3 regions of the Isachenkonia alkalipeptolytica genome follow, and region 1 is predicted to be linked to each of the others. Evidence: a T-box and tRNA genes for the amino acid it is inferred to sense, from the RefSeq annotation. Region 1 holds a T-box; the other regions hold tRNA genes.

Region 1 (9,989 bases):
CACGTAAAAAAACTGAGCACTAAAGATAAACGCAGATAACAATAATTACGCATTAGCTGCCTAATTTATTAGGTAGCCCGTCTCTCTTAAGTTCCCACAGCTTAAGATGAGGCGCCAAACTATGTGGGGAACGACTTAACGGATGTCCTGACGTTAAGTTGTACAATCAGGACTAGCCGATCTTAAAGCCCGTTACTAGGCGTTTTGAAAGGCGAACTCTAAAGTAGTAACTGCACTCGGAGAAACTGATGGTGAAGGGCTTTCGGACGTGGGTTCAATTCCCACCGCCTCCACCAATTTAACAACCATGCATTATGGTAATCCATAATGCTTTTTTATTGTCCTTAGCCGTCCTATAAAAGAATCAGCGGCTAAATTTCCTCCCCATAACATAAGTTTAGCAAAAGGGAAGGGCATTAATACATAATCAAAAAGAAAAGAGGGTTTTTATGGATAGAAAGAATGAATTATTACCAATTCTTGCGGGATTATTAGTCGCGTTTATTTTCGGATTTTCCTTTACCTTCACCAAGGGAGCTTTAGAAATACTAGATCCATTTCATTTGCTAGGGCTTCGATTTTTGTTTGCCAGTGTGTTATTGTGGAGTCTATTGCTACTTAAAGTGATAAAAATTAATTTTTCCGGCAGAAGAATGAAACCTCTATTTTTTTTAGCCTTGTTTCAGCCGGTTTTATATTTCATTTGTGAAGTCACTGGTGTGGATATGACCTCTGCTTCTGAAAGTGGAATGATGATATCTCTTATTCCTGTCGTAGCTGCAATACTCGGTGTGATATTCCTTAAAGAAAAACCCAGTACTAAGCAGTGGATCTTTATTTTCCTATCGGTGGCGGGAGTAATTTTCATTACTGTTATGCGAGAAAGTGAAGTGGAAGGAAATTTTATCGGGATGTTGGTGCTCTTAGGGGCAGTTTTTTCCGCCGGGGCTTTTAATATCCTGTCCAGAAAATCCTCATTATACTTTAATGCCATAGAAATTACCTTTTTTATGATGATGGTTGGGCTTGTAGTCTTTAATGGAATCGCAGTAACTGAGCATGTTCTAAGGGGAGAGTTAACCTCGTACTTTACTCCCCTTTTTAACCCCGTTGCTTTTTTCGCAGTGGTATATTTAGGGATTCTCTCTTCAGTAGTGGCCTTTTTTATGTTGAATTTCATGCTGTCTAAAATCGAAGCGACAAAATCCGCTGTATTTGGAAATCTGGTGACGGTAGTATCCATCATCGCGGGGATCCTTGTTTTAGGAGAACCTTTTTACTGGTTTCATGTTGTGGGAGCGATCCTGATTTTGCTTGGGGTGTGGGGTACTAACTATTACGGAATCAAACCCCGTAATCCTGAGACAAATAGCTAAGGCAGCATTTTATCAGTAGTTTTAATTGATTTATTCTGATAACTTTGTTATAATCTAATTTATACAAGTGAATTTAGATATGCGATGACTGGAAGTAGTAGGTAACGCCTTTGTTTTACAGAGAGCCATAAAGGGTGGAAAGTGGCAAACAAAGATACCGAACTCGTCTAAGGAGCAGTTTGGCTGAAAGCAGTAAGTCAAACCGGTTACGATCCGTTAATCGAAGAGTGGATAAATGATTTAATTATTTATCAATTAGTGTGGTACCGCGAATCTTCGTCTCTAAATGAGAGGAAGATTTTTTTGATGAAATAATCAGCTGAGGATCATAATTATAAAGGAGGAATATGTATGAGTACAAACCCAGGTTATCATCCGGAATCCATCGAAAAGAAATGGCAGGACCGATGGGAAGAAAAAGAAGTATTTCATGTTAAGGAAAGTGATGATCGTCCGAAGTTTTATGCCTTAATTGAGTTTCCCTACCCTTCGGGACAGGGGCTTCATGTTGGCCATCCGAGACCCTATACGGCCCTGGATGTGGTGGCAAGAAAAAGAAGAATGCAAGGCTATAATGTGTTATTTCCTATGGGATGGGATGCTTTTGGATTGCCGACGGAAAACTATGCAATAAAAAATAAGATTCATCCTGAAAAGGTAACCAAACAGAATGTGGCCCGATTCAAAGCCCAACTGCAATCCTTAGGTTTTTCCTTTGATTGGTCCAGGGAGATTAATACAACAGACCCTAGCTATTATAAGTGGACCCAATGGATTTTTCTTAAACTTTTTGAGAAAGACTTAGCCTATAAACAAGAAATTCCCATTAACTGGTGTACCTCCTGTAAAATAGGACTTTCTAATGAAGAGGTAGTGCAGGGTAGCTGCGAGCGATGCGGCGGTGAAGTAGTGCAAAAAGTAAAAAATCAATGGATGTTAAAAATCACTGAATATGCAGAAAGACTGATTAAAGATCTTGATGAAGTGGATTACATTGAACGGGTAAAGACCCAGCAAAAAAATTGGATCGGAAAATCTGAAGGTATGGAAATCAAGTTTCCCATAGATGGAACCGAGGAATCCTTAGGGGTATTCACTACTCGGCCGGACACTTTGTTTGGAGCAACGTATATGGTAATATCTCCGGAACATCCATTGTTGAATAAGCTTCAAAATCAAATCAAAAATTTTGACGAAGTTCACCAATACCAACACGAAGCCGCAAAAAAGTCGGACTTCGAGCGGAGTGAACTGATAAAAGAGAAAACCGGTGTTGAGTTAAAAGGTATTAAAGCCATTAATCCTGCATCGAAGGAAGAAATGACTGTGTGGATATCCGATTATGTCTTAATGACTTATGGAACCGGAGCGATTATGGCGGTGCCGGGTCATGATAGTCGGGACTGGGAGTTTGCGAGAAAATTCAATCTTCCCATTAAAGAAGTAGTAAAAGGCGGAGATATTACAAAGGAAGCCTTTACCGATGTGGATCAAGGGATCCTGATAAACTCCGACTTTATCAACGGTCTTAAGCCCCAGGAAGCCATCGAAAGAATCAGTGATTGGTTAGCAGAACAGAAGCTTGGAGAGAAGAAAGTTAATTATAAGCTCAGAGACTGGGTTTTTTCCCGACAACGATATTGGGGAGAGCCGATTCCACTGGTTTATTGTAAAGATTGCGGCTGGGTGCCGGTTCCTGAAAAAGAACTTCCCTTGGAACTCCCGAAAGTTGAAAATTATGAGCCAACCGATGATGGTGAATCTCCCTTAGCAAATATTGAGGAGTGGGTGAAAACCCCCTGTCCCTCCTGTGGAAAAGAGGGAAGACGGGAAACCGACACTATGCCTCAATGGGCCGGTTCCTCCTGGTATTATTTACGATATATGGATCCTAATAACGATGAAGCTCTAGCCTCTAAAGAAAGACTGGATTACTGGTTACCTGTTGATTGGTATAACGGAGGCATGGAACATACCACCCTCCATTTGCTTTATTCAAGATTTTGGCATAAATTCTTATATGATGTCAACGTGGTTCCCACTAAAGAACCCTATTATAAACGAACTTCTCATGGGATGATTCTCGGAGAAAATAATGAAAAAATGTCTAAATCGAAAGGAAATGTGATAAACCCCGACGAGATTATTGAGGAATTTGGAGCGGACACCCTTCGGGTGTACGAAATGTTCATCGGGGACTTTGAAAAAAGTGTTCCCTGGTCTCAAAACGGAGTAAAAGGTTGCCGAAGATTTTTAGACCGCGTATGGAAAGTACAGGACTTGTTAGTCGAAGGAGAGGATTTCTCCAATGAACTAGAAGTAAAAATGCATCAAACGATAAAAAAAGTCAGTGACGACTATGAAAGCTTAAAATATAATACCGGTATCGCAGCTTTAATGACCTTAATTAATGAGTTTTATGATCTTGGACGGGTAACCAAAGGCGAATTTAAAACCTTCTTATTGCTGCTAAACCCCGTTGCTCCCCATATTACCGAGGAGCTATGGGAAATTCTGGGTCATAGGGAAGGGATCGTTGAACAACACTGGCCTATTTGGAATGAAGATAAGACCGTGGATAAATTCATTGAAATTGCAGTACAAGTAAACGGCAAAGTTCGCGGGAAGGTAAAAATTCAGCCGGAGGCCGACAAAGAATCCGTAGAAAAAATAGTAAAAGAAGCTGAGGGTATAAAAGAGTACTTGGAAAATCGTGAAATTGTAAAAGAAATCTATGTACCTGGACGAATATATAACATCGTGGTGAAGGGTTAGTTTTATTGATTAGTTCTTAAAGAGTTAGTAAAATATTTATGCTATGAAAAAAAGTTTGAAATAGTAAAGAAAATAATCTGTTAAAAACAAGAAATAAAAAAAGACCGGATATTTATCCGGTCTTTTTTATTATAATAAGGTTTCAATATTTTCCTGTTGTTTTACCTTTTTTAAAAGCTCTGGAATATTTTTAAAATCACTGTTTAGGTTATACACCTTTTTAAAGTGTTTAAGAGCTCTTTGCTGATCCTCATTAAAGTAATGAATGATTCCTAAATAATAATTGCTCCATAAAACAATGAAGAATTCAGAATTGTTTTTGACTCGGTAAAATTCTGCAACCCGTTCACCTAGTTGGAAATCTCGAAAATGAACAATTAAAAACAATAAATAAACCATGTGTTTTTGTGAAGTTTCAGAAGAAAAGGATTCCGGGGACTGCTCAAAGGCATTTTTATAAACATTGTAAGCTTCATCCAATCGATTCATATGTAAATAACATTCACCTTGGATAAGCTTTAGGCCGTGATTGTTAGGATACTCTTCTATTAAACGATCTAAAGAGGCTAAACACTTATCAAATCGTTTTTTCCGATAGTATAGTTTGCTCTGTTGCAAGGCAGACAGTAAGGGGTCACTCTTCTTTCGCCAAAAGACCCTTAGAAAAAGAAGGCCTGCTCCGATGAAAAAATAAAGGGGATCCCGAAAACTCAGGAAAATAAGAATCACTCCCAGGACTCCTAAAAGAGATTGCAAAGGATAGAAGGAGCTTTTTCTTTCTTCGAGGTTGCTTAAAAAATCTAAAGATGATTTTGGTTCACTAAGCTGCAAATAAGGGTTATCAAACTGTTTTTTCATGGAAGCCTCCTTGTAAAATTATGATGGGAATATGAAAATGGGGAGAAGAAATAATCTATAAACTTCATTATAAATCGTTATAGAATAAATTGCAATGTGCTTTATAGATTACAGGGTTTAGTATAGCATCTATTCAGTCTCTGTGTTAAAATATGAATAGAAACTGCAAAGATATGTTATTAAGTATTAGTGACAGGATGTAAGCAGTGGGTTTAATAGGAGGCGTTCAAATGTCTTGTAGTACTTGTCAAAAGGGTTGTGAATCAAAAGAAACACTTTGCCCTTTGTGTGGTGGGATTACTCATAAGGTGGTAGCTGAGGAAGTATATAAAATGGTGAAAGATCAACTACGCTCATATCTTCATGGAGATCGCTTTCATTTATGTGATACTGAAGAATGTGAAGTGGTTTTTCATTCAGAAGATTTAGAGGAAATAATACTTATCCAGGATATTAATACAAAAAACCTTCATCCAGAGAAAGTGAATTCAACCGTTGAAGAATTTTCAAAAGAGTGATCTTATGGAGAAAAACACAATAACACCGGTAATTTTGGCCGGAGGGGCCAATAGTCGAATGGGTAGTAATAAAGCATTGTTGGAGATTGATAACCAAAAAATTATTGAAATAATGGTCGAAAAGTTGGAAAGAATATTTCACCAAAAAGTACACATTGTTACAAATGATCCGAATATTTATGGTTTTTTGAAGGATGTTTGTTTTCTTCGGGATTTAATACAGACCGATAAGAAAAACTCCCTAGTCGGTCTTTATTCCGGTTTGGCTCAAATACCAACGAAACAAGGTTTCTTTCTCCCTTGTGATATGCCTTTTATTAATGAGTCTCTGATTAAGCATTTAGGAGGGTTATCAAAGGACTACGATGTAGTGGTACCGAAAATCAAACAATATTATCAACCTTTGCACGGAATTTATCATAAAAACTGTTTGATACCCATGAAGAAAATGATTGATCGGCAACATTATAAAATCATAGATTTTTTCCCGGAAGTCAGAGTTCGAACAGTGGATGAAAGTACGATTCACCGTTTTGATCCGAAGGAAATCAGCTTTTACAATATCAACAGAAAAGAAGAATATGAACGGGCTATAATAATTAATCAATATTTAAGGAGGATGGATATGGAAATAATGAGTAAAGAAGGAAAGATTGAAATATCTAATGAAGTAATTATGACAGTGATTCGAGAAGCTGTAAAGGACGTGGAAGGGGTTATTTCTTTTTCCAGCGGAGTTTCAGATTCCTTTGCGGAGGTTTTCAGTAAAAAGACTTCCAGTAAGAAGGGGGTAAAAATTCAAAAAGGGGACGAAAAGATAATTATAAACATATCTGTTGTAATTCAGCTGGGAATTAAAATTCCTGAAGTTATTGAAAAGGTACAAAAAAGAATTAAGGATATGGTACAATCCATGACTGATATCCCTGTGGAACAGGTTAATGTGTATATTCAAGATATTGAAATATAAACAGATCGTAAAAATCAAGAAATAGTGTTTACTTAAATAAATGTCTTTGGTTTGGTCTATTGAATCTGTTATAATATCATTTGCAAAACAAATACTTAGGAAAGTTCGTGAATTAGGGAGGCAGCAGAATGGAAATATTTTTTGGTGTTTTAGGAGGGCTTGGTCTTTTTCTTTATGGTATGCATGTAATGAGTTCCAGTTTACAAAGGGCAGCTGGAGATAAACTGAAAGACATTATCGGGGTGCTAACCACAAACCGATTTTTGGGCGTTATTGTAGGAGCTGTGGTAACTGCTGTTATCCAAAGCAGTAGTGCAACAACAGTAATGGTTGTTGGCTTTGTGAATGCAGGAATGATGAACTTGAGTCAAGCCTTAGGGGTTATTATGGGTGCTAATATCGGGACAACAATAACTGCTCAAGTAATTTCCTTTAGAGTGGACGAGTATGCACCGATCGTTATCGGTGTTGCTGTAATAATCTGGTTAAGCACAAAAAACCGAAAGGTCAAACAGATATCCGAAGCCTTTATCGGTTTTGGTATTCTTTTTGTGGGGATGACCTTTATGGGAGATGCTCTAAGACCCCTTAGAGAAATGCAAGCTTTTCACGACTTAATTATTAGTTTTTCCGAAAATCCGATTTTAGGCGTTTTAGCCGGTTTCTTCATCACGGTTGCACTGCAAAGTAGTACAGCCTCTACAAGTATTGTTTTGGCCTTATCCTTACAAGGTTTGGTGCCTCTTGCCGCGGCCCTGCCTGTCTTGTTTGGAATTAATATCGGAACTACGGTTACTGCAATAATTTCTTCTATCGGAGCTAACCGAACAGCTCGTAGAGCTGCAGCAGCCCACTTTGTATTCAATATAGCGGGAACCTTGATATTTTTGGTTTTCCTAAGAGTACCACTATACTTGGTGGTTGAACAATTATCACCAACAAATGTTACAAGACAGATTGCCAATGCCCATACTATTTTTAATATTACCAGCACATTGATGCTATTACCCTTTGCGGGATTAATTGTAAAAACCGCTAAAAAAATTGTTCCGGGAGATGAGGATGTCCAGGAAGGTATCAAATATATTGATATACGGTTATTAGAAACCCCATCAATAGCTTTGAATTCCGCGATGAGAGAAACTCTTCATATGGGAAATACGGCGAAAAAAACCCTTCATAGCGCTTTGAAAGGCTTTTTCAATAAAAATGAAAAAGAGATCATGGAAGGATTTCGCATTGAAAAAGTGGTAAATGAAATTGAACGGGAACTCTCGGGATATCTTGTTAAACTTTCCAACACGGATATTTCCAAAAAGAATCGTGAGATTCTTACAGGCCTTTTTAATACGATTAATGATATTGAACGGGTAGGGGATCATGCGGACAACATTGCAGAGCTTGCTATGTATCGATTGGAAAATAAATTGTATTTCTCGGAAAAGGCCATCGATGAGTTGGACGAAATGAGTACGATGACCATTGATGCTTATGAAAAGTCGTTAACCGCTTTAACCAACTTAGATCAATCTCTTGCCTTAGAGGTTTTGGAAATTGAAAATCGGATTGATGAGCAAGAGAAAGCGTTACGTACAAATCATATTGAACGTTTAAACAATAATTTATGTAATACAGGATCCGGAGTAGTCTTCTTGGATATTATCAGCAATTTGGAAAGAATCAGTGACCATGCATCCAATATTGCTTATGCGGTATTAGATCAAATCAAGTTAAATTCTCAGTCATAAATTAGCAACAATGATGTAAACCAGAGGCATATCAAAGAATAACTCTATTTCTTGAATGAGAAATAGAGTTATTTTTAGAGTTAATTGGGTATATTAATGGAAAGAGAAAAGGAGAGGATACAGATGAAGAAAATAGGTGCATTATTTGACGTTGATGGAACACTATATAGAGATTCTTTAATGGTGGAGCATTTTAAAAAAATGATTAAATATGAAATTATTGATCCTTCCATATGGCATAATGAAGCCAAAAAGACTTTTCATAACTGGGATAAACGACAAGGAAACTATGAAGACTATCTCCTTGAAGTCGCTCAAATATATTTGAATTCCGTAAAGGGAATCAGCCGAAAGCATATGGAGTTCATGTGTGACCAGGTAATTGCAAAAAAAGGGGAAAGGGTCTACCGATATACCCGAGATCGTATCCAGTGGCATAAAGAACAGGGACATACCATCATCTTTATTTCCGGCGGACCGGATTATTTAGTGGAGAAGATGGCAGAAAAATATGGGGTACAAGATTTTATAGGGACCAGATATCATGTAGATTCCCAGGGATTATTAACCGGGGAGATCGATCAAATGTGGGACTCCCATAGTAAAGAAGCAGCCATTAAAGAGTTTGAACAAAAATATGAGTTGGACTTACCGAGAAGTTATGCTTATGGGGATACCAACGGTGATATTTCCATGTTGAAGGCGGTAGGAAATCCAACAGCCATTAATCCGGTAAGGGAACTCTTAGTAAATATAAAAAAAGATGAGAGATTAAAAGAAAAAGTACAATTGATCGTAGAACGAAAGGATGTAATATATAAACTGGGTAACGACGTGGAAATTATCAATTAATTTGATTTCTGATAAGTTATGGGAAGCTAAAGGGTGAAAACTATAGATTAAAGAATGATATTGCATTATATTATGAATAAAAGATAAAATAAAATAAAACGTAACGCGGCATAAGCAAGAATACTCCTTAAGCCTCGTTACGTTTATTCTATCAGTAAAAATTATCTTACAAATTTCTTAAATTAATCAGCAAGGGTGTATTCTTCATCCATAATTTCGAAAAGATCGGAAACACCAGTAGTGAGATATACTTCCTTGCTTTTCGTTATTAGTACTGCTTCGACACCTTCCAGGTCATTTACAAAGTCTAAACCATCTTCGAGCCCCATAACAAACATGGCTGTAGAAAGGATATCCCCCTCAAGGGCTGAGTCAGATATGACCGTCACACTGGAAAGTTCATTATCTGTAGGATGACCGGTACTGGGGTCGATAATATGATGATATAACTGATCGTTTTCTATAAAATATCGTTCGTAGTCTCCTGACGACACTACAGACATATCAGAGGAAAACAGCCTACCTACGACGCCGGATTCTCCGATTTCCGGTGTGCTGATTCCAATTCTCCAATCATTGCCGTCCGGGTTTCCACCTAGCACATACACATCTCCGCCGAAATCCACAATGGCATGTTCAACACCATGATTCTTTATTACTTGAACTGCTTGATCAACAGCATAACCTTTTGCTATGCCCCCTAAATCCACAATCATTTCGGGATCTTCAATCCGAGCTTCATAACTATCCTCATTTAGGATTAATTGATTGAGATCAGTGTGGTTAAGAAGTGATCCTATTTCTGCTTCTTCAGGAACCTGCTGATCGTCTCCTCCAATATCCCAAAGCTGAATTAAAGTACCGATTCCGATGTTGAAAGTTCCATCGGTAA
Region 2 (9,989 bases), on a different contig from region 1:
ATCTCGGTTAATAACCAAAGTGCCTCCGTAAACAATAACAATCAAATAACTAAGGGAAGAAATAGCCATAATTAGGGGTTGGAATATCCCGAAAATTTTAATTAGATGCATCTGCTTATTAAAAACGTTTTGGTTTTTTTGGGCGAATTTTTCCACTTCTTTATTTTCCTGAACAAAGGTTTTGACCACTCGGATTCCTGAAAGGTTTTCTTGCACGGTTTCCGTCAGCGAAGAAAAGGACTCCTGGACCTTTCGAAAACGCTGATTAATAATCTTTCCGAAACGTCCTGAGGCCAGTGCCAAGAAAGGCAGTGGAAATAAGGCTAACAGAGTCAGTCGGACATCGGTGGTGAGAAACATCATAATCGTGGCGATCACTGTAATAAAAACTGCATCCACCACCATAACGATTCCCGGGCCCAAGGCCATACGCACCGCGTTGATATCATTGGTGGCATGGGCCATTAAATCTCCGGTTTTACTCTTGTTAAAGTAGTTGGTGGAGAGTTTTAACAGATGGGAAAAAAGCTTGTTTCGAAGCTCAAACTCCAGTTTTTTCGAAGTTCCGATGATAAAAATCCGCCATAAAAAACGGAAGAAGGCCAGTAAAAAACCGATGATCAGTACATAAACACCGTAACGGATAATTTCCGTTCTCCCAACAATGTTTGCTTGTAGTCCGTCGGTAAAGGACCGAAGGATTTCCGGCAGAATTAACTGTAAAATATCCACAAAAATAAGCCATACGACGCCTAATATGTAAGCCCATTTATGCTCGATGAAAAAGTACTTTAAGGTTTTGAAGTTTGATAGCAATATTGTCACTCCCCCAGGTTATTTTGTCACACTAAATAATTTTCATTGTATAATATAAACCCCTACTATGCAAGACCCTGAGTGTATAGGATTTTTTATTTCGAAAGTGGTGAGTCTATGGTATTATAGACTTAGTAAAGGGGGGGGAAGTCATGTATCGAAACATCGATATTATTTGCAATCCCAGTTCGGGAAAACAGAAGTTTCAACAAAATATTCAGGATATAAAAAAAATGTTAGAAAACGAAGGGCGAAAAGTAAAAATATTCTATACAGAAAAAAAATACGATGGCAAGAATTATACCATAGAAAGCTGTAAAGGAACGACGGATCTCATTATTTCTGTCGGAGGAGACGGCACATTAAACGAAGTAGTAAACGGTCTGATGGAATCGGAAAGAAAGATTCCCCTAGCCATTTATCCTACGGGAACGGTCAATGATTTTGCCAGTTTTTTTGAAATATCTACGAAGGTTCAAGATTTTTACCGGATGATTCAGCATGGCCGGGAAAAGTGGGTGGATGCAGGAAAAGCCAATGACCATTATTTTATAAATGTGGCTGCAGGAGGTAAAATCACGGAAGTGGCCCATAAAGTCAGCAGCGACTCCAAAACTATTTTAGGGAGAATGGCCTATATCTTAGAGGGCGCCCGGGATTTTCCGAGAGAAATCTTTAAACCGGTACAGTTGAAGCTGTCAGTCGACGGGGAAATGGTGGAAAGAGAAGTCCTTTTCTTTCTGGTTTCCAATACCCAGTTTGTAGGGGGGTTTAAACAACTGATGAACCGGGCAAAAATCGATGATGGGAAACTGGATTTATTAATGGTGGAAAAGCTTCCGGTAAAGGATTTTTTCAATATTTTTGTAAAAGCTTTTAATGGTAGCCATATAGACCATCCTAAAGTCTATTATAAATATGTAGAGGAAGTTACGATCATGGCGGAACCTGCTATGGAAATTGATGTTGATGGAGAGTACTTAGGAAACACTCCGGCTCAAATTTCTGTAATTAAAAAGGCGGTAAAGATTTTAGTGCCCTAATCACTCCTTTAAATTGAATTTAAATGGACTATCCTAGAAAGGGTATTAAAAAGAAGGGAAATTTGTGTTAGAATGTACTATATATTATTCTAGGAGGACAAAGTATGCTGAAAATAGATCCTGAAAATGAAAATATGGATGTAATTACAGAAATTGAAAGAGAGCTCCGTTATCTTTGTACCATTGTAAAGCAAAAGGGTCGGGAAATGCTTGTGGAATTTGAAATTACCCCTCCCCAATTTCAAGCCCTGCTATATTTGGTTAAGGAAGAGGATCTAACCATCGGAGAGTTAAGTAAGCGAATGTATTTAGCCTGCAGCACCATTACGGATTTAGTGGACCGCATGGAGAAAAATAAAATGGTTAAACGGGTGCGGGATGAGAAGGATCGCCGCGTGGTTCGGGTTGCGGTTTTGGAGAAGGGACATAAAATCATTCAAAAAGTCCTTACTGCCAGAAGAGAATACTTGAGGGATATTTTAAAGGACCTCTCGGAAGAGCAGCAGACCTTTATTTTAAACGGAATTTCTATGGTATATGAACGAACAGATGCGATGAAATAAAGGCATGGTAGATGGACCACTTTGTCGAAAGTACTGTGTAACTAAAGGAGGTATGGATTTATGGTAGGACAAGAAAAAATTGATCGCATTAATGAGCTGGCAAAATTAGCAAAGGAAAGAACCTTGACCGAGGGGGAAGAAAAGGAACGACAAGCCCTTCGAAAGGAATACATCCAAGCGTTTCGAAAGAATGCAAAGCAACAATTTGACCGAATAAAGATCGTCGATTAGTGTGACTAGGGAAAGCCGGGGGGAAGTCTCTGGCTTTTTATTATATTGTTTTTTAATAAAAAGCGCCGGGAGCCAGCTAAATTTATTTAGTTCATTCTCGGGATGTGGATTAGGAGCACTGGAATAAAAGGGAAACCCCGTATTATGTAATAATGTGTTAATATTTAAAAAATATACTTTTGATTTCATGAAATTAGGGTAATATAATAAAAGAGCGGTAGGTCCTTTTTTAAAGGGAAAGACCGTCGCAGCAGGATTTCCCTGTTCATGGATTTTATTAAGGAGAAGAAGAGGTGAATCTATGGAAAAGGAGCCGGAAGAGGTTTCAAAAATTAATACCATTCTTTCCAAGGCGATCACAGCCGTGGAGGAAAGCAAAGAAGAAATTTTTGAAATTACGGAAAACCTTCGCAAGGAGTGCGATGAACTTCAACGGCAGGTAATTCGATTTAAAGAAGAGGCAAAAAATCTTGTGTTACAAGTGGAAAGCCTCGAAGAAAAGGAGCGTATAAGCCGGAAAACCCTGTTAAAGGTCAGTAAGAATTTCGAAACCTATGCCGAGGAAGATATAAAAAAGGCCTATGAACGGGCCAATGATTTGCGACTGCAGGTCCTGGTAAAGCGCCGGGAGGAAAAGGAAATTATCACTAAAAGAAAGGATTTGGAACTTCGTCTGAAGGAGGCGGAGAAAAATTTGAAAAAAGCGGAGAGCCTGACTTCTAAAATCGGTATTGCCCTAGAGTTTTTAGGGGATAATTTTGACAGTGTGATTTCCAGTGCTGAGGGAATTGAAGAAAAACAGGCGATTGGAAAACGCATTATTCTCGCCCAGGAAGAAGAACGTAAGCGAATTGCCAGGGACATTCACGATGGACCGGCTCAGTCTTTATCCAATGTAATCATAAAGTCAGAGCTATGCGAGCGATTGCTTGACAAGGATTTGGTTGAGGCAAAAGAAGAGCTGAAAAGTCTAAAGGAAATTGTTCGGGAGAGCACAAAGGAAGTTCGACGAATCATTTACAATCTTCGGCCGATGTCTTTAGACGATTTGGGATTTGTAGCTATGATAGAGAAGTACTTAGAGGTTTTTCAAGAGGAGTCGGGAATACAAGCGGAGTTTGTGGTTGATTCGAATCAAGGTATTGAAGATTCTGTACGAAACCTTTTCGTCTTTCGAATTACTCAGGAACTCTTAAACAATGTGCGAAAACATTCCGAAGCCACCTTTGTGGAAGTAAGCTTAGACATCACTAAAAATTCCATCCATTTAAGGGTTCAAGACAACGGCAAAGGGTTCAACATGGAAGAAGAATTTGAAGACCCTCGGGGAATAAAAGAAAGTCCGAACACTCACATGAACGGATTGGGATTACAAAGTATTAAGGAAAGAGTAAAGCTATTAAACGGAAGAATCACCTTTGAAAGCAAGGAAGCTATGGGAACAAAGGTCCAATGCGTTATACCGAATGACGTTTAAGGATGGAGAAATATAATGAGCGATAGGAAAGGATGTGGAAACATGATCAAAATACTACTTGTGGATGATCATTTACTGGTACGTCAAGGGATTAAAAAAATTCTGGAATTAGAAGAGGATTTCCAGGTTGTGGGCGAAGCCGGAAACGGAGAAGAAGCCTTAGAGATATTAAAGGAGATGAAACCGGACATTGTTTTGCTGGATATTAATATGCCCGGACTAAACGGTATCGAAACCTTACGACAAATTAAAGCCATGGAAGACCGGCAAAAAGTGATCATGCTAACTTTTCACGAGGAACGGGAATATCTGATTGAGACCATTAATCTTGGGGCGGAGGGTTACATTTTAAAAGATGCGGAAAGTGACAGCTTAATCCGAGGCATCCGGGATGTAAACAAAGGGGGTTCCTACGTCCATCCGAGCATCGCCGGCGAACTGGTAAAAACTCATAAGAAAGATAAGCCGGAAGTAAATCAGGATTTAGAAGCTCTGAAAAAACTGACCCGAAGGGAAAAGGAAGTTCTGAAACTGATTTCCCAAGGAATGAACAATCGGGAAATCGCCAACACCCTGTTCATCAGTGAAAAAACCGTAAAAAATCATGTGTCCAATATCTTCAAGAAAATCCATGTAAATGACCGGACCCAGGCAGCCATATTTGCCTTGAAAAATCAACGGGATCAATAACCGATCCAAAGGGAGGACTTATGAAAAAAGACTTATTCTTCAAGCAGGAAAGTTTATGGAAGGCTTTAGACGATGAAAAACTTAAAGAAGCACAGGATTTCGGAGAGTCCTACAAAAGTTTTATTGACGCCAGTAAAACCGAACGAAAATGTGTAAAAGAGATCATCCGACAGGCAAAGTCCCGGGGCTTTGTTTCCTTTGAGGAAACCCTAAAGGATAAAAAGGCTTTGCTTCCCGGGGATAAGGTATACTTTATGAATAAAGAGAAAGCGGTTATCTTAGCAGTCATCGGAAAAGAAGCCATGGAATCCGGAGTGAATATTATCGGCACCCATGTGGACAGTCCGAGACTGGACTTGAAACCCTTTCCCTTTTACGAGGACAAGGAATTGGTCTTGGCCAAAACTCATTATTACGGCGGTGTAAAAAAATACCAATGGGTTACCATGCCCTTAGCAATGCACGGGGTAATCACAAAGGAAAACGGTGAACTTTTGGAAATCACAATCGGTGAGGACCCTTCGGATCCTATTTTGATGATTTCTGACCTGTTGCCTCATTTATCCAAGGATCAGATGAATAAAAAAATGTCTGAAGGCATAACCGGTGAAGGGTTAAATGTTCTTTTGGGTAATCAGGCCAGCAAAGAAGGGGAAGAAAAAGAAGCGGTGAAGGCACACTTGCTACAACTGCTAAAAGAGCAATACGATATCACGGAGGAGGACTTTGCCTTTGCAGAGATCCAGCTGGTTCCTGCGGGAAAAGCCAGGGATGTTGGACTGGATCAAAGCATGATTGCCGCCTATGGTCATGATGATCGGGTCTGTGCCTTTGGGGAACTTAAGGCGATTGTGGATCTTGACACTCCGAGAAAAACTGCCATGGCTGTATTTGTGGATAAAGAAGAGGTTGGAAGCATAAGCAATGTGGGGATGGAATCGAAGTTTTTTGAAAACAGTCTGGATGAAATGTTAGCCCTTCAAGAAGGTAGCACCAGACTTAGTGTTCGCCGAGCCTTGAATAACTCCAAAGCTTTGTCCGGGGATGTAATGTCCGCCTTTGATCCGAATTTCCCGGAGGTGTTGGATCCGAAAAACTCCTGTTACATGGGAAGAGGGGTGAATATCAGTAAGTACACCGGTTCTCGAGGAAAAGGAGGCTGCAATGATGCCAACCATGAATTCTTAGCACAACTTCGAAGTACCTTCAACAACCATGATATTCATTGGCAGATGGGGGAGCTTGGGAAAGTGGATCAAGGAGGAGGCGGAACCATTGCCTACATTATCGGGAATTATAATACAGAGGTAGTAGACTGTGGCGTTCCCGTACTTAGTATGCATGCTCCCATGGAGATCATCAGTAAAGTGGATTTATACATGACCTATCTTGCTTATCGAGGGTTTTATTTATAATTCGGTAAGAATTAAACATATAAAAAGGCCGGGATCCCCAGAGGGGAGGTTCCCGGCCTTTTTATGGAAATCAAAATAGTCAAAGGATTATTCGTAATGGGGGTTTACATGAATCAAAACATCCTTGACTTCCTCATTATGGGAAAGAATATTCTGCTTGGTTCGGGCAGAGATGGCATGTCCCTGTTCTACGGAAATATGGGGAGATACATTGATCTTCATATCCACTAAAAGCATGGAACCATAACGGCGTACCTTTACTTCGGAAACAGCCAGCACTCCTTCATCGGTCTTAGCCGCTTCGGTAATATTATTTAATACTTCCGGAGGAGGAGCAGAGTCCATCAAATCATGAATAGCGTCGATATAAATCGAAATGGCGGTTTTTAGTATCAACATAGCCACAACGATTCCGGCTAAAGGATCCATAAAAGGAAATCCCAAAACCGCTCCCGTAATTCCAATCAGCGCTGCAATGGAAGAAATGGCATCGGAACGTTGATGCCAAGCATCGGCAATCAACGCAGCGTTTCGATACTTGCGGCCTACACGGATGGTATACTGGTAGAGTCCTTCTTTGATTCCGATGGATATCAGGGCCACAACAATAGCTGAAACACCGGGGATGCCGATTTCATCAGCCAGCAGTATTTGAAAAGCTTCATATCCGATGAATACTGCGGTGATCATTAAAATAATTGCAATGATTTTCGAGACAATGGATTCTGCCTTATGATGGCCGTAGGGATGGGACTGGTCCGGAGGTAAATGGGCTATTTTCACTCCTTTAATAACAATAAGGGTTCCGATGAAATCCGAGGCAGAGTGTACCGCATCCGCCATTAAGGCTGCACTGCCGGCGATGTATCCGATGAATCCTTTTAGAAAGGTTAGTAAAATATTTCCCATTAAACCTAAGTAAGAGGCTTTTCGGGAGGCTTTATAACGAACTTCTTCTCGCAAAACGTCACCTCATTTTCCGATAGCTTGGATTTTAAAATATCTTGCATCACAAAGTTTAAGCAAACTAATTAAGTTGTATATTGTGTTTTAATAGCAGGATGTAATGAAAGCCACAAGCTTCAAATGTATATTATATAACCGGGATTTTCCCTTTAAAACAGGAATAATGAAAAAAAACCTCTAGTTAAGTTCTAGGAGGTTGTAAAACAAAAAAACTATAGATATTTTATGGTGCCGCGGAAGGGACTTGAACCCTTACGATGATAACATCGGCAGATTTTGAGTCTGCTGCGTCTGCCTATTCCGCCACCGCGGCTGAAATCTAAAAAAATGATAACATGATCCCGGGGCAATGTCAAATAAATTCTCATTTCTACGGAGGGGAAATTTGTGATAATATAGATCAGAGAGCACGGGAACAAATTCAATCAAAATGAAGTCTAAATAGTATAGATCTTCGGAAAGGAGTTGCCATTGAACATTGAAGAGGCCAGACTTATCAAACAGTCCCAGCAAGGAGATATGAATAGTTTTGAAAAATTGATCCTCCGCTATCAGGATCAGGCCTATCGAACGGCCTATGGAATGCTTGGAAATGCCGAAGATGCTAAGGATGCAACCCAAGAATCCTTTATTAAGATGTACAAATCCCTGAATAAATTTAAACTCCAAAGCAGCTTTTCCACTTGGATGTATCGAATTGTGCACAACACCTGTCTGGATATACTACGAAAAAGGAAAAGACGGGAGGAAGTCCCTATGGAGACGAAAAACAGTTCCGAAAGTGAAGGGTATGAAATCCCCTTGAAAGATACAGGGGATGGTCCGGAGGAACTACTGGAGTATCAATTTGTCAAGGGGGAAGTGGAAAAAGGAATCTTGGAACTTCCCGTAGAGTATCAGGGAGTTATTGTTTTACGGGATATTGAAGGGCTGTCCTACGAAAAAATTGCAGAAGTACTGGATATTTCCCAGGGAACCGTAAAGTCCCGATTAAATAGAGGAAGAAAGCAATTACGAAATAATTTAAGCGACCTTCTACAGAACGACTAGAAAGGAGGAGGAACCATGAACTGTAAAGAATTCGAAAACAGTATATCCTTATATATTGATGAAAAATTAAATGATGATGAAAAAACCGCCTTTCTAGCTCATAAAGACCATTGCAGCCACTGTGACAGAGCCCTGGAAAACACTGAGAAAATGGTGGGTAGTCTTCAGGAATTAAAAGACTTGAAGGCACCGGAAGGCCTGAGCAAAAGTATCATGGCTACCTTGGAGCAGGAAGAGGAGAACAACCCGCGGGAGGACGTTGATCAATACTTGGAGGAAAGTTCAGGAAGAAATCATAAGAAATGGTTTATAAAACAGTTGCCCTGGATGAAAAAAATTTCTTTGGCCGCAGTAATGGTATTGATAATTACCTCTGCAGTAATTCTTACGACAGACCGGTTTCCGGCTCCGAGAGAGGATGAGATGACAGTGATGGAAAGTGCTGACGACGACGCAGGGATTACCTCGATGGACGAGGAAGAAAGTATTTCTCCAGAGGAGGCAGCTCCTGAGGAAGCGGTGGAGGAAGAACCCCCGGCGGCAATGGAGGAAACGGTAGAACCGGAAGAAAGAGATGGGGATACTTCCGAAACCTTTGGAAGGGACACCTTTGGGATGGAATACGGGAAATGGATCGTGATATTACTGGGAATCGGGGTAATAAGCGTAATAGGGGTTCTTCGAAAGGATCGAAAAAAGTGATCTATAGAATTGAATTTCAAGAAATCGACCAAGGGATTATGAGAGATAAAATATAATAGACGAGAGAGAGGCGAGGAGATTTGAGCAAGGATACAAACCAGAGTCCGGTGGACAATGAAAATAAAAAAATGATCATCATTGATGGAAACAGTCTGTTAAATCGAGCGTTCTATGCACTGCCCCCTTTAAAAACCAAGGATGGTAGACACACCAATGCCATTTACGGTTTTTTAACCATGACTTTTCGGATGTTGGAAGAACACGATCCAAGCTACTTGGCGGTTGCCTTTGACCTGAAAAAACCCACATTCCGTCATAAGGAGTATAAGGATTATAAGGCGGGGCGAAAAAAAATGCCGCCGGAGTTACGACAGCAAATTGAACCCTTAAAAGACATTTTGGATGCACTGAATGTGTACCGCATAGAAATTGAAGGCTTTGAAGCTGACGATATCATCGGTACCGTGGTAACCCAGGGAGAGGAACAGGGGATTGAAACCTTAGTGGTTACCGGGGATAAGGATGCTCTGCAACTGGCATCACAGACAACGAAAATTGTCTTTACCAAACGGGGAATATCCAACATAGAAATTTACGACGCCGACAAAGTAAAGGAGGAAACCGGGGTTAGTCCCAAAACCTTTATAGATTTGAAGGGGCTTATGGGGGACAGTTCCGATAATATCCCGGGGATCCCCGGGGTAGGAGAAAAAACCGCTCTAAAACTGCTACAGGAATTCGGATCCGTGGAGAACCTCATCGCGAATATGGATCAAATATCCGGGGAGAAACTGCGGGAAAAAGTGGAAAAAAACCAGGAAAAAGCGGTGCTCAGTAAGCGCCTGGCTACCATCGTTCGAACCATGCCGATGGATATTGACTTTTCTAAGCTGAAAAGAAGAAAAATTCATCGGGAAGAGGCAGTAGCAGCCTTTAAGGACTACGAGTTTCACAGTTTGATGAAAAAAATCCGTGAAGATGAGGACTCTGCCGGGGAAGAGGACGGGATCAAGGCCTTGAAAGAAGTCTCGAATAC
Region 3 (9,989 bases), on a different contig from region 1:
GCTTAATAGCATTCCCATGGTAGGCATTAAAAGAAGATTGGCTCCGATGGAGATGATTGATATCTGACCGAAATAGTAGGCCATTAAGGGCAATGTTCCCAATTGGGCCGCCAAAGTTACCGCTACTAAACTTCTTAGAAGCTTAGGCAAAAAACTCAGTCCTTTATCGAACTTCGAATACAAAAGAAGGATACTTGCGGTGGCAGTAAAGGACAGTTGAAAGGAAACGGTAAACAGGGCCAGAGGGTTAACGAATAATGAAATGATCCCTACTACAGCCAAGGCATGCAACCCATCGTAGGGACGGTGTTGATAAAATGCCAGGATATAAAGCCCATACATCATCCCGGCACGGACCATGGAAATGGGAAAGGCGATTAAATACCCATAAAGAAATAAAATTCCAAGGATCATCCATAAATAAAGCTGTTTACCAATCCCCAATGCCCTGAAAAACAGAGTGAAGACAATCACTAAAATACCCACATGAAGACCCGATACTGCGATAATATGGGCAGTTCCGGTTTGGGCAAAGGCCTCCCGTAAATCCTCTTCTAGAAACCCTTGATTCCCCAAAAGGACACTTTTCATCAACTGGTTTTGGGGTTCCTGCAAGGAGTGATCCATAAAGTTCAAGGCCCTTCGTCGGTTCTCCGGAAAAAATCCCTGGTGATAAAAACCATCCTTTGAAAGCAGCTCTACCTGGGACGGCGAGGCCTGTAGCCGATTATGAATTCCTCGACTTTTTAAGTACAGATCATAGGAACTGTCCGGCGGTCTAGCGGAAGAAACCGCCTCCACCACCGGGCTGTGAATTTGTATTCGATCCCCACTGTTATACCCATGATCGATACCGTAAATTCTTAGGGTCTGCCTTTCCCGAAAAGATACTTCCTCCCCATTGATGATCAACAATGGACTGAAGACTTCATAGTCCGTAGCAAAGTCTCTTTCCCTTACCCTTTCCACATAGGCCTCTAAGGCTATTGAGTCCTGCTCTGTAAAAAAGGCCAGCGGATCTTTTTCAACATGATGGCTATACAGTTGATGACCGATTAACAGAAATGACAGGGCGATCAGCAGGAAAAAGCTCTTGCTTATAAGCTTTCTCCCGAAATCTACGCCCGTAAATGTTGCAACTGTAATTACGACGACCACAACGAAGCAAGTTATTGCCATAGCGCCTATAATCATCTCATGTTTTTCCAAACCGTAATGATTACCAATCATCCCTGCCATCAGAGCGAAAAACAGAGGAATAAACAATCTTTTAACTTCCAAACCATCCCTATTCTTCATGTTTTTTTATAGTTCCCAAAACCGAAGGTTTCCTTCCGGTACAAGAACCATAGTACCTTCCTTTCAATTTATTTGTATCGCTCAAATAAAAAGGTTCCGGTAAATACAGTGAGAGGCACCGTCATAATCAGCCCGATACTTCCGGCGAGGGCTCGAACAATCTCCGTTGCAATAATATCTAAGTTGATAATCTCCGTAATGGAGGGTTCATAGGCCGTGAATAGAATCAATAAGGGAATAGCACTTCCGGTATAGGCTAAAATCAAGGTATTTGCCATAGTCCCCATGATATCCCTTCCCACATTAAAGCCGGCCCGCATCAAATCCTTTCTTGCAATTTCCGGGTTGGCATTTTTTACTTCCTGCAAGGAAGATGCAATGGACATTCCCACGTCCATCACCGCTCCCAGGGACCCGATAATAATTCCGGCGAACAGGAGGCCTCGCACATTAAATTCCACATCTTGGGGAATATATAAAAGCATTAGAGCTTCCTCCGAAGAAAACCCCGTTAACTGAGCGCTGGAACCAATCCAAAGAGTGATGATTCCTGCGATAAACACTCCACCGAGAATCCCCACAATAGCAGAGATGCTTTTAATATTAAATCCTGAAATGATAAAAATCGTAATCAAGGTAACCACCACGGAGATCAGCACCGCCAACAAAATCGGGCTGTATCCTTGAAGAATTCCGGGAATCAAAAGTTTTATGATTAAAAACAGGGTAAGCCCGATGGTAATAACAGACTTTAGTCCTTTAACCCTTCCGATAACTAAAAGAAGTATGAGAAATATCCCAATGATCAGGTAAAGGTAGGTATCCCGAACATATTCTTTAATATGAACTTCCTGAACCTCTTCCGGAGTCCCTTCGATGCCTACCATCACACGATCCCCTGCTTCCACTTCCATATCATATACAGGATTCCCCATCAAAATGTTATCCACTTCAAAAACTTCCCCTTCTAAGTCTCCCGAAGTGATCTCCAGGGTTACTTCCTGAATATAAGTGCCGGCACCAAACTCCTCATCCCTGGCGGGATTAACCTCAGCCTCCCGGATTACCGCCCGGGCATCCGTGGGTTCCCCAACCTCTTCCTGAACCTCAGGAAAATCTTCCACCGGTGCTGCTGCCATCGGTTCCTGGGATTTTGACAAGTCTTCAGCCCCTAAGGCGAAGGAAGTGGTTAAGATAGTAAACAATAGAGTCCATACCATTATCTTTTTAATCATAATTTCCTCCTTGTATTGTGATCAGTTCTTATTTCTCTATGTTCGAATGCTTGCCCTTCGGCTTTCGTTGTGATTTTCTTCGGGACCTTAACTCCCGAAGTTCTTCCTCAATAAGAGGATGAGAAGGCATTAATTGCTTCGCTTTATACAGATGCCACTGGGCAAGTTCCAAATCACTCTTCTCCATACGAATGAGTCCTAAAAGGTAATGATAAGAGGACATTCCCGGTTCCTCCTTAATCATAATTTCCCCGTATTTTAAGGCCTGATCGTAATCTTTCAGCTCATAAAAATAAGTTCCTACTAATCGAAGAAGGTGATAAAGATCCTTGGGGTCCTCTCTGATAATTTTTTCATAGGTCTTTACCGCTTTTTCAAACTCTTTCAAATGCACGTAGCTTTCCCCTAAATCACTGAGTAATTCAATCCTTAAGGTTTTATCTCCTTTGTTTGTTTTTTTCAGTCCTCTTTTGAAGAATCGAATGGCTTCTAAATCCCGCTCCAAATCCGATAACAGCTCTCCTTTGGTTTTATACAATAAAGGGTCGGTGATTCCTTCTCTTTCAGCATCTCCTAGGATTTCCAATGCTCGATCATAATCATCCAGCGTGGCTAAAATTACCGCTTGATTGCAAACAACAAAAACGTTTTTCGGATATTTTTTCAATGCGAATTTTCCGATTTTATAAGCCTTTTCTTCCATTCCGTGGATCATATAGAATGCACAGAGGTTTAAATAGGGTTCTTCGGACTTAATATTCAGATAAAGAGGTTTTTTTATGGCTTTTTCCGCTTTTTTAACCTCTCCCTGTTCTTCGTAATAAAGAGCTATTTCTTCATAAAGGCCGTAACGGCGATACTTTTTCAAAAATTCCGGATGATGTTTTAAAATCAGATTCAAACCCACATAAGCTTCCATGACCCGATTCCGGTCAAAATGGTTGCGAATCTCCCGGTAAAAAACTTTCCATTTATCCACGGAAGTCTCGGCAGAATCAAGCTCATATTTTTGGTGCCATTTTATGATTAACTTACGGATTTCCATGGGCTTTTGGGGATAAAATACCTCTTCAGCAACCTTTTCCTTCGTAAAAATTTCTTTGATTTCCCGGTATAGTGTTTCTCCTTTTTCACCTTCTTCAAATCGGATCTGCAACCAGTATCCCGGTACCCCTTTATGGGAATGTTGTAACTTAATCAAGAAAACCCCTTCCCTTTGACGAGGTTTCGTACCTTCTATCTCTTTCTGTCCCGGGGTTTCATGCAAATATTTATCAATGAAATCGGCCCTTCGCTTTTTATTCAAAAAAAATCCCTGTATTTTCAAATTTCGTACTCCTCTCACATCAAACATCACGATACTTCTTGTATCCTCTTGCGGTAAGTTTAATATTTTTCTCACTGTCTGTATTTTTTAGTGAAAATCCTGTTTTTCCCTATATTTTAAGGTTTTATGCTATAATACTTTTATAGAAGTCGAACTGTCCTTTAACACTTTGATAACTTACTTTTCACCCTGTTGAATACCCTGTTATATTCCAAAGAAAGGAATGATCCTATGGGTCTGCAAAAAACCCGCGCCAAAATTTTCCAAAGCCCGATTTTCTTCTTCTTATTTCTGCTATTAATCATAACGTCTTTTTTATTTTTTTTCAATGTTTTCTCCGGGGAAGATGCATCCCTTTTACGGGTCCATTATATTGACGTAGACCAGGGAGACAGCATTTTAATACAAACCCCCGGCAATCAAAATATCCTGATTGACGGAGGCGAGAGAAATCAAGGGGAATACGTAAAGGGTTATTTGCAAAACCAGGGAGTGAAGCATCTACATATGGTTGTGGGAACCCATCCTCATTCTGATCACATCGGTGGTCTTGGAATTATTTTAGAACATTTTCCTGCGGATATGATCCTTCTTCCGCCCGTATCCCACACCACCCAAACTTTTGAAGACCTTCTTCATACCATCGAAGAGAAAAACGTCCCCCTGATTCCTGTCCCATCCCCTGAGGCCTATACCTTTGAAGAAAACCTTACCTTGGAATTTTTAGGGCCTCACCTGGATTTTCAGGATCACTTAAATAATTGGAGCGTTGTGTTAAAAATGACCTACAAAAATCACGGTTTTCTTTTCACCGGGGATATTGAATCTGCTGCAGAATCTGCATTGCTTCAGGGCTACCCTCTTGAAACACTTTCTGCGGATGTCCTAAAAGTTCCTCATCACGGTAGCAGCACATCCAGCACTGCCCCTTTTTTAGAAGCCGTTGCCCCAAGGGTGTCCATCATCTCCTGTGGCAAAGAAAATCCTTATGGGCATCCCCATAAGGAAACGATAGAACGCCTGCTTTATTTTTCTTCCGACCTGTACCGCACTGATATCCATGGCACCATTCTACTAAAAAGCAACGGGGTGGAGCTCTGGTCTCCCACCGCGCCCTTTATCCCTGAAAATATCGGGAAATAACCCGGAAACGAACCCCATGTAAAACAGGAGCACTAACGTAAATACTCTTTAAAAACCTTATCGGTCCAATTTTTCCCTAAGTAACGCTTTGTTACGACATAGCCATAGTCCTTTGTGTAAAACTTATCCTTAAAATGACTCTTCCACAGACAAAATTCTTCGCTCTCCTCGGGAAGGCAGTTATAATTTTTCATCAGCCCTTGGTACCATTGTTTAAAAAGTACTATAATATCTTCAAATCCCGCTTCTACATATTCGGTATTCACCATGCCGTTGTAAGTGTTTTCGATCAATTCATCCACTAAGAAATGCTGGGGCTTGACGATTTTATACAGTCTTTCCTCTGCCAATTTTTCATCTAAAGCTAAAAGTTCTTCAATACCCGGTATATTCCCGGTTCCCTCCAAATCATGATAAGCATAATTAACGGTTACCACCGCCCGTTTGGGAACGTAGATACACTGATAAATAAATATCGGATAACACCGATTCCTCGGATAACAAATGCCGTATTCATATCCATAGATATTCAGTCCCTTGAGTTTTAAGGTAGAGAACTTTTCGATATGCTTCCCTTTAAAAACCTTCACTTCTCCTTTGGAAAACAGCCGACTTTTCTTTTCTACTTGTTTAGGGATCGCCTCTTCCGATAAAAAGTCTAATTCTTTTAAGCGATGAGCCATAGGGCTCTGTATTTTTGGAATCACAATGATTCTCCTCTCTATGATCTTCCTACTATAATCATGTAAATTTTAAATAAGTAAAAGTTCCATACTTTTACTTCAAGGGGTTTCCTGTTTGTTGAAAATTTTATTGCCCTTATCAATTAAATATTTAAGGTTCCTCCTTTAAGGGTATATACCCTTAAAGGAGGAATTAGCATGAGTAAAGTATCTTCCATTAATAAAAGACATATCCATAATCTCTATGTACATCGTCAAACCGTAGTAAGTGGTGCTTCTACCGTGGATGGGGTGTCTCCGGTTCGAAAGACTGAAAACAATCCTTTTTACTCCGACGGGAATTATCTTTATTATTCCGATACCTTCTACGACCATCTCCATCGATTTGAAGAAGCCTATACCAATTATTATACCCAAAGCAACCGTCTTTCTAAACTCTCTAAAATTCTTAGAAATATAAGCACCGAAAAAAAAATGCATCTCGATAATCTGATAAAAGTCCTTGAACTCCTTAGCCGAGAATATAACCAGACCATGATAAACCTTCGAACCGCTGAAGAAGAAAGCAACATCCTGCTTTCCCCTGAAATTATCCGGTTTCTTCTGCAGGAACAGCATTTCCTTGGGTTTCTGGGAATCACCCTGGAAGATGATTACACCTGCAGATTTTCTCCCTGGATTTTTCGTTCGAATTATTTTTACCATCCTGAGAAACTTCGATTTCTGATAACCCATAAGGCAAATCTGTTACAAAAATTGACCGACCTATTCAAAACCGTTACACTGGATCTCAAAAACCTCTCAGGATACCAAACTTTCGATCTCGACAGGGAACACGGAGTTTTGCTGGACCAGCGAACCTAGCCAATAATCCTTCGCCCGGCAAAACTTATAAACACTGCATTATAGCAAAAAACCTTTAAACACTCCTCTGGGGTATATGTCTAAAGGTTTTATTTTTGAATTATTGAATGATGCTTTGGTGCGGGGGATGGGGTTCGAACCCACACACGATTAACGCACATGTCCCTCAAACATGCCTGTCTGCCTATTCCAGCACCCCCGCTTTTCAAACACTATCCTATTATAAAATGAAATGAGCTCCTTGTCAACAACCAGCTGCAAGTTCTGCGGAAGATTTACTCCGTTTCAACAAACCAGTTTTCAAGATTTGCAAAAATATGGCTTGCTCTGGGAGCTAATTCACCATGAAGAGCCTCCCCAGAAATATAAGTATCTTTTAAAAAGTATAGGCTGATGATCGGTTGTTCTTCCTTTAGAGCTTTTTGCAGCTCCTCGAACTGTGCTTTTTTCTCTTCCTGATCCGGAGCTCTAAAAGCCTCCTCAAGAATTTCATCAACTTCTTCATTTTTGTAGTTCATAAAATTTGTCCGTCCTGCAAAATCCGAGTGAAAAGCAAAGGACAGATCCGGTAAATATCCCAGGTCCCAGGAACCAAAATACAGGTCAAAATCCCCTTCATCCAAACGCTGCTCAATACCGGCTGAATCTTCGGCGACCAAGGTTATTTCAAAGCCCAATTGTCCCATTTGTTCTTTAAGAATTTCCGCCGCCATTACTCTCGGTGGGTGGTTTTCCTTCACTAGGATTTCAAGAGTAATACTGTCTCCGTTATTATCGACCCAAAGATTCTCATCACTTTTTTCATAACCATGATCCTCCATGATCCCTTGAAATTCCTCATTTTCAAAGGCTTCTTCCGTAGAAGAGTCCTCACTGTAAAGCCAATGTTCAGGATGAATAGGAGTGGTGGCTTCCGTGGCAAATCCAAAGTAAATCTCCTCTATCAACTGTTCCCGGTTAATTACCTGGTTAAGGATCCCTCGCAACTCCGCACTTTGAGATATTACCGTATCCTGTTGGTAGTTAAAGGCGAGGTACTCCAAATGATTGGTTGAAAATCCATGTACCTGTTCTTCTTCTACATTGTCATGACTTTCTGGATTTAAGTACGTACTTCGGAAAAGATCCAACTCATCCTCTTCAAACAGTCGTTTTCTCTCTTCGTAGTCCCCTTCCACAAGAACATGCACTTCTTCAATATATGGATCTTTACGATTATGTTCATCATACTTCTTCAAGGTAAAACCTTCCGAGTCCCGGTCATCGAGCATATAGGCACCGGTACCGATCCATGGAAAGTCCTCTCCCTGTAATAATTCCGGATTTTCTTCCAGCAAGTGTTTTGGCAGGACCGGAAAAGTTAAGGCTTCCATAGCATTGCTAAAGGGTCTGGTAAAGCTGATTTTAATCTTTCCATCCTCCAGTTCTCTGATAAAGGAAATATGCTTGATACTGTTTTGGTATATCCGATGATTGATCATTTCCTCCGGTGCATTTTTAATGATGTCCACGGTAAAGATAATATCCTCCGCCCTTAAGGGTTCACCGTCATGCCAGGTTACATCGGAGTGAAGCTCTATTTCCACCACCTGACCATCCTCGGAAAAATTCCAGTCCTTGGCGATTTCACCGATAACTGACTGATCCTCATCGAAGGTTACCAGACTCTCAAAAATCAGTTGCTGAATATGATACAGCTCTTCGGGATTCTGATAAATCGGATTCCCGTGAGCTACCTCTGGTACCGCCAGTCGTAAAGTTCCTCCGTAATCTGCTTCCACTTCCCCCGTTTCTTCCTGTTCCGTTGCTTCCTCTTCTGACTCTTCCTCCGGTGCTTCCTCATCGCATGCCGTCAGAAATGTGATCAGTAGTAGTGTCATAAAAATCATTGTCAGTTTTTTTTTCAATTCTTCTCCCCCTTATTCTTTACCCCAATTTTCTATGTTCTGATAGATCGGAATTCCGTTTATATTCTTTTATTGATGCTTCAGTCGATCCATTTCATTTTTAATCTGCACTTGTAAGTACTTCGGATCTCCGGTGTTATCCAAAACCACATCCGCATACTTGATTTTTTCCTCCGTGGACATTTGTGCCTCGATTCTTTTTCTCGCATCGGATTCGCTTATTCCGTCTCTGGCCATTAAGCGTGCTATCTGCTCTTTTTCCGGAAGAGCAACCACCCATACCTCATCCACCCATCGGTGAAGGTTCATTTCAATCAACAGTGCCCCATCAATAGCTACACAGTGGAGATTTTTGTTTTCTCCCGCTACAGTTCTTAAGGCTTTCAGACGGTCCTTGATCCGACTTCGAATGGCGGGATGGGTTATTTCATTGAGCTTTTTTAGAGCATCCTCATTATTAAAAACCTGTTCTCCCAGTTTTTTCCGACGAAGTTTCCCCTCCCCGTCCAGAACCTCATTTCCGAAGGCCTCTTCAATTGTTTTCAGTACCCGGCGATCCTCCACCACTTCCCGGGCAATCACATCCCCGTCAATAACGGTACAACCCAGTTCCTGAAGAAATTTAGATGCCGTGCTTTTCCCCGTGGCAATACTGCCGGTTAATCCTATGGTTTTGAACATTTCATCACCTGTTTTCTATTTTAGGTCGTACCAGCTTTTCCCTTGGGACATATCGATCTTTAAATGCACTTTTAATTCCATGGCTTCTTCCATGGAACTGCGTATGATCTCTTTTACCTGATCGACTTCCTTTTCTGGTGCTTCAACAATCAGCTCATCATGAACCTGAAGCAGCAGGTTCGCTTCCATGTTCTGTTCTTCCAGCTTTTTGTATACCTGTATCATTGCAATTTTAATAATATCTGCGGCGCTCCCCTGTATCGGTGTATTCATGGCTGTACGTTCCGCAAAGGAGCGAAGATTAAAATTCCTTGCGTGAATATCCGGCAAGTACCGGCGGCGATTCAGTAAAGTGGTAACATAACCCTTTTCCTTTGCAAAGGCCACCGTACTGTCCATATAGCTTTTTACCTTAGGGTATTTCTTAAAATAATTATCAATATACTTCTGCGCTTTTTTTCTGGAGATTCCCAGGTTTTCCGACAAGCCGTAATCACTGATCCCGTAGACAATTCCGAAATTTACCGCCTTAGCGTTGCTTCGCATCTGAGAGGTGACTTCATTAAAATCCACATCGAAGATTTCCGCCGCCGTACGGGTATGGATATCCTCGTCCCGCAAAAAGGCGTTAATCAGGTTTTCATCCCCGGACATATGGGCCAGTACCCGAAGTTCGATTTGAGAGTAGTCCGCAGCAATAAAGGAAGCGCCCTCCTTGGCCACAAAAACTTTCCGAAGTTGTCTTCCCATTTCCAAACGGATGGGGATGTTTTGAAGGTTTGGCTCTGTACTGGAAATCCTTCCTGTGGAGGCCACGGTTTGCATAAAGTGGGAATGGATCCGCTTTGTA

What was found. A T-box is a leader RNA that pairs with one kind of tRNA and senses whether it is charged. The one in region 1 lies ahead of leuS (leucine--tRNA ligase), so its partner is inferred to be a tRNA-Leu.
Region 2: it encodes a tRNA-Leu, which carries the amino acid that the T-box ahead of leuS (leucine--tRNA ligase) is inferred to sense. The anticodon was not compared.
Region 3: it encodes a tRNA-Leu, which carries the amino acid that the T-box ahead of leuS (leucine--tRNA ligase) is inferred to sense. The anticodon was not compared.

The regions. Positions count from the first base shown of each region.
Region 1 is NZ_SUMG01000033.1:3,963-13,951, reverse strand. Features, by position in the region: RNA gene ssrA (transfer-messenger RNA) at 1-296, shown strand, start outside; gene ISALK_RS14170 (DMT family transporter) at 450-1,376, shown strand; T-box leader at 1,452-1,663, shown strand; gene leuS (leucine--tRNA ligase) at 1,728-4,151, shown strand; gene ISALK_RS14160 (tetratricopeptide repeat protein) at 4,281-5,009, opposite strand; gene ISALK_RS14155 (hypothetical protein) at 5,240-5,527, shown strand; gene ISALK_RS14150 (NTP transferase domain-containing protein) at 5,532-6,497, shown strand; gene ISALK_RS14145 (Na/Pi cotransporter family protein) at 6,626-8,245, shown strand; gene ISALK_RS14140 (HAD family hydrolase) at 8,369-9,097, shown strand; gene ISALK_RS14135 (FAD:protein FMN transferase) at 9,280-9,989, opposite strand, start outside.
Region 2 is NZ_SUMG01000004.1:172,803-182,791, forward strand. Features, by position in the region: gene ISALK_RS05290 (ABC transporter ATP-binding protein) at 1-816, opposite strand, end outside; gene ISALK_RS05295 (diacylglycerol/lipid kinase family protein) at 969-1,859, shown strand; gene ISALK_RS05300 (MarR family winged helix-turn-helix transcriptional regulator) at 1,964-2,422, shown strand; gene ISALK_RS05305 (DUF896 domain-containing protein) at 2,483-2,653, shown strand; gene ISALK_RS05310 (sensor histidine kinase) at 2,955-4,130, shown strand; gene ISALK_RS05315 (response regulator) at 4,173-4,820, shown strand; gene ISALK_RS05320 (aminopeptidase) at 4,841-6,235, shown strand; gene ISALK_RS05325 (cation diffusion facilitator family transporter) at 6,323-7,198, opposite strand; tRNA gene ISALK_RS05330 (tRNA-Leu) at 7,428-7,514, opposite strand; gene ISALK_RS05335 (RNA polymerase sigma factor) at 7,673-8,251, shown strand; gene ISALK_RS05340 (anti-sigma factor family protein) at 8,267-8,953, shown strand; gene polA (DNA polymerase I) at 9,034-9,989, shown strand, end outside.
Region 3 is NZ_SUMG01000004.1:183,764-193,752, reverse strand. Features, by position in the region: gene ISALK_RS05390 (ComEC/Rec2 family competence protein) at 1-1,281, opposite strand, end outside; gene ISALK_RS05385 (YibE/F family protein) at 1,368-2,534, opposite strand; gene ISALK_RS05380 (tetratricopeptide repeat protein) at 2,563-3,861, opposite strand; gene ISALK_RS05375 (ComEC/Rec2 family competence protein) at 4,093-5,004, shown strand; gene ISALK_RS05370 (hypothetical protein) at 5,037-5,711, opposite strand; gene ISALK_RS05365 (hypothetical protein) at 5,886-6,551, shown strand; tRNA gene ISALK_RS05360 (tRNA-Leu) at 6,668-6,753, opposite strand; gene ISALK_RS05355 (ABC transporter substrate-binding protein) at 6,827-8,458, opposite strand; gene coaE (dephospho-CoA kinase) at 8,528-9,139, opposite strand; gene polA (DNA polymerase I) at 9,155-9,989, opposite strand, start outside.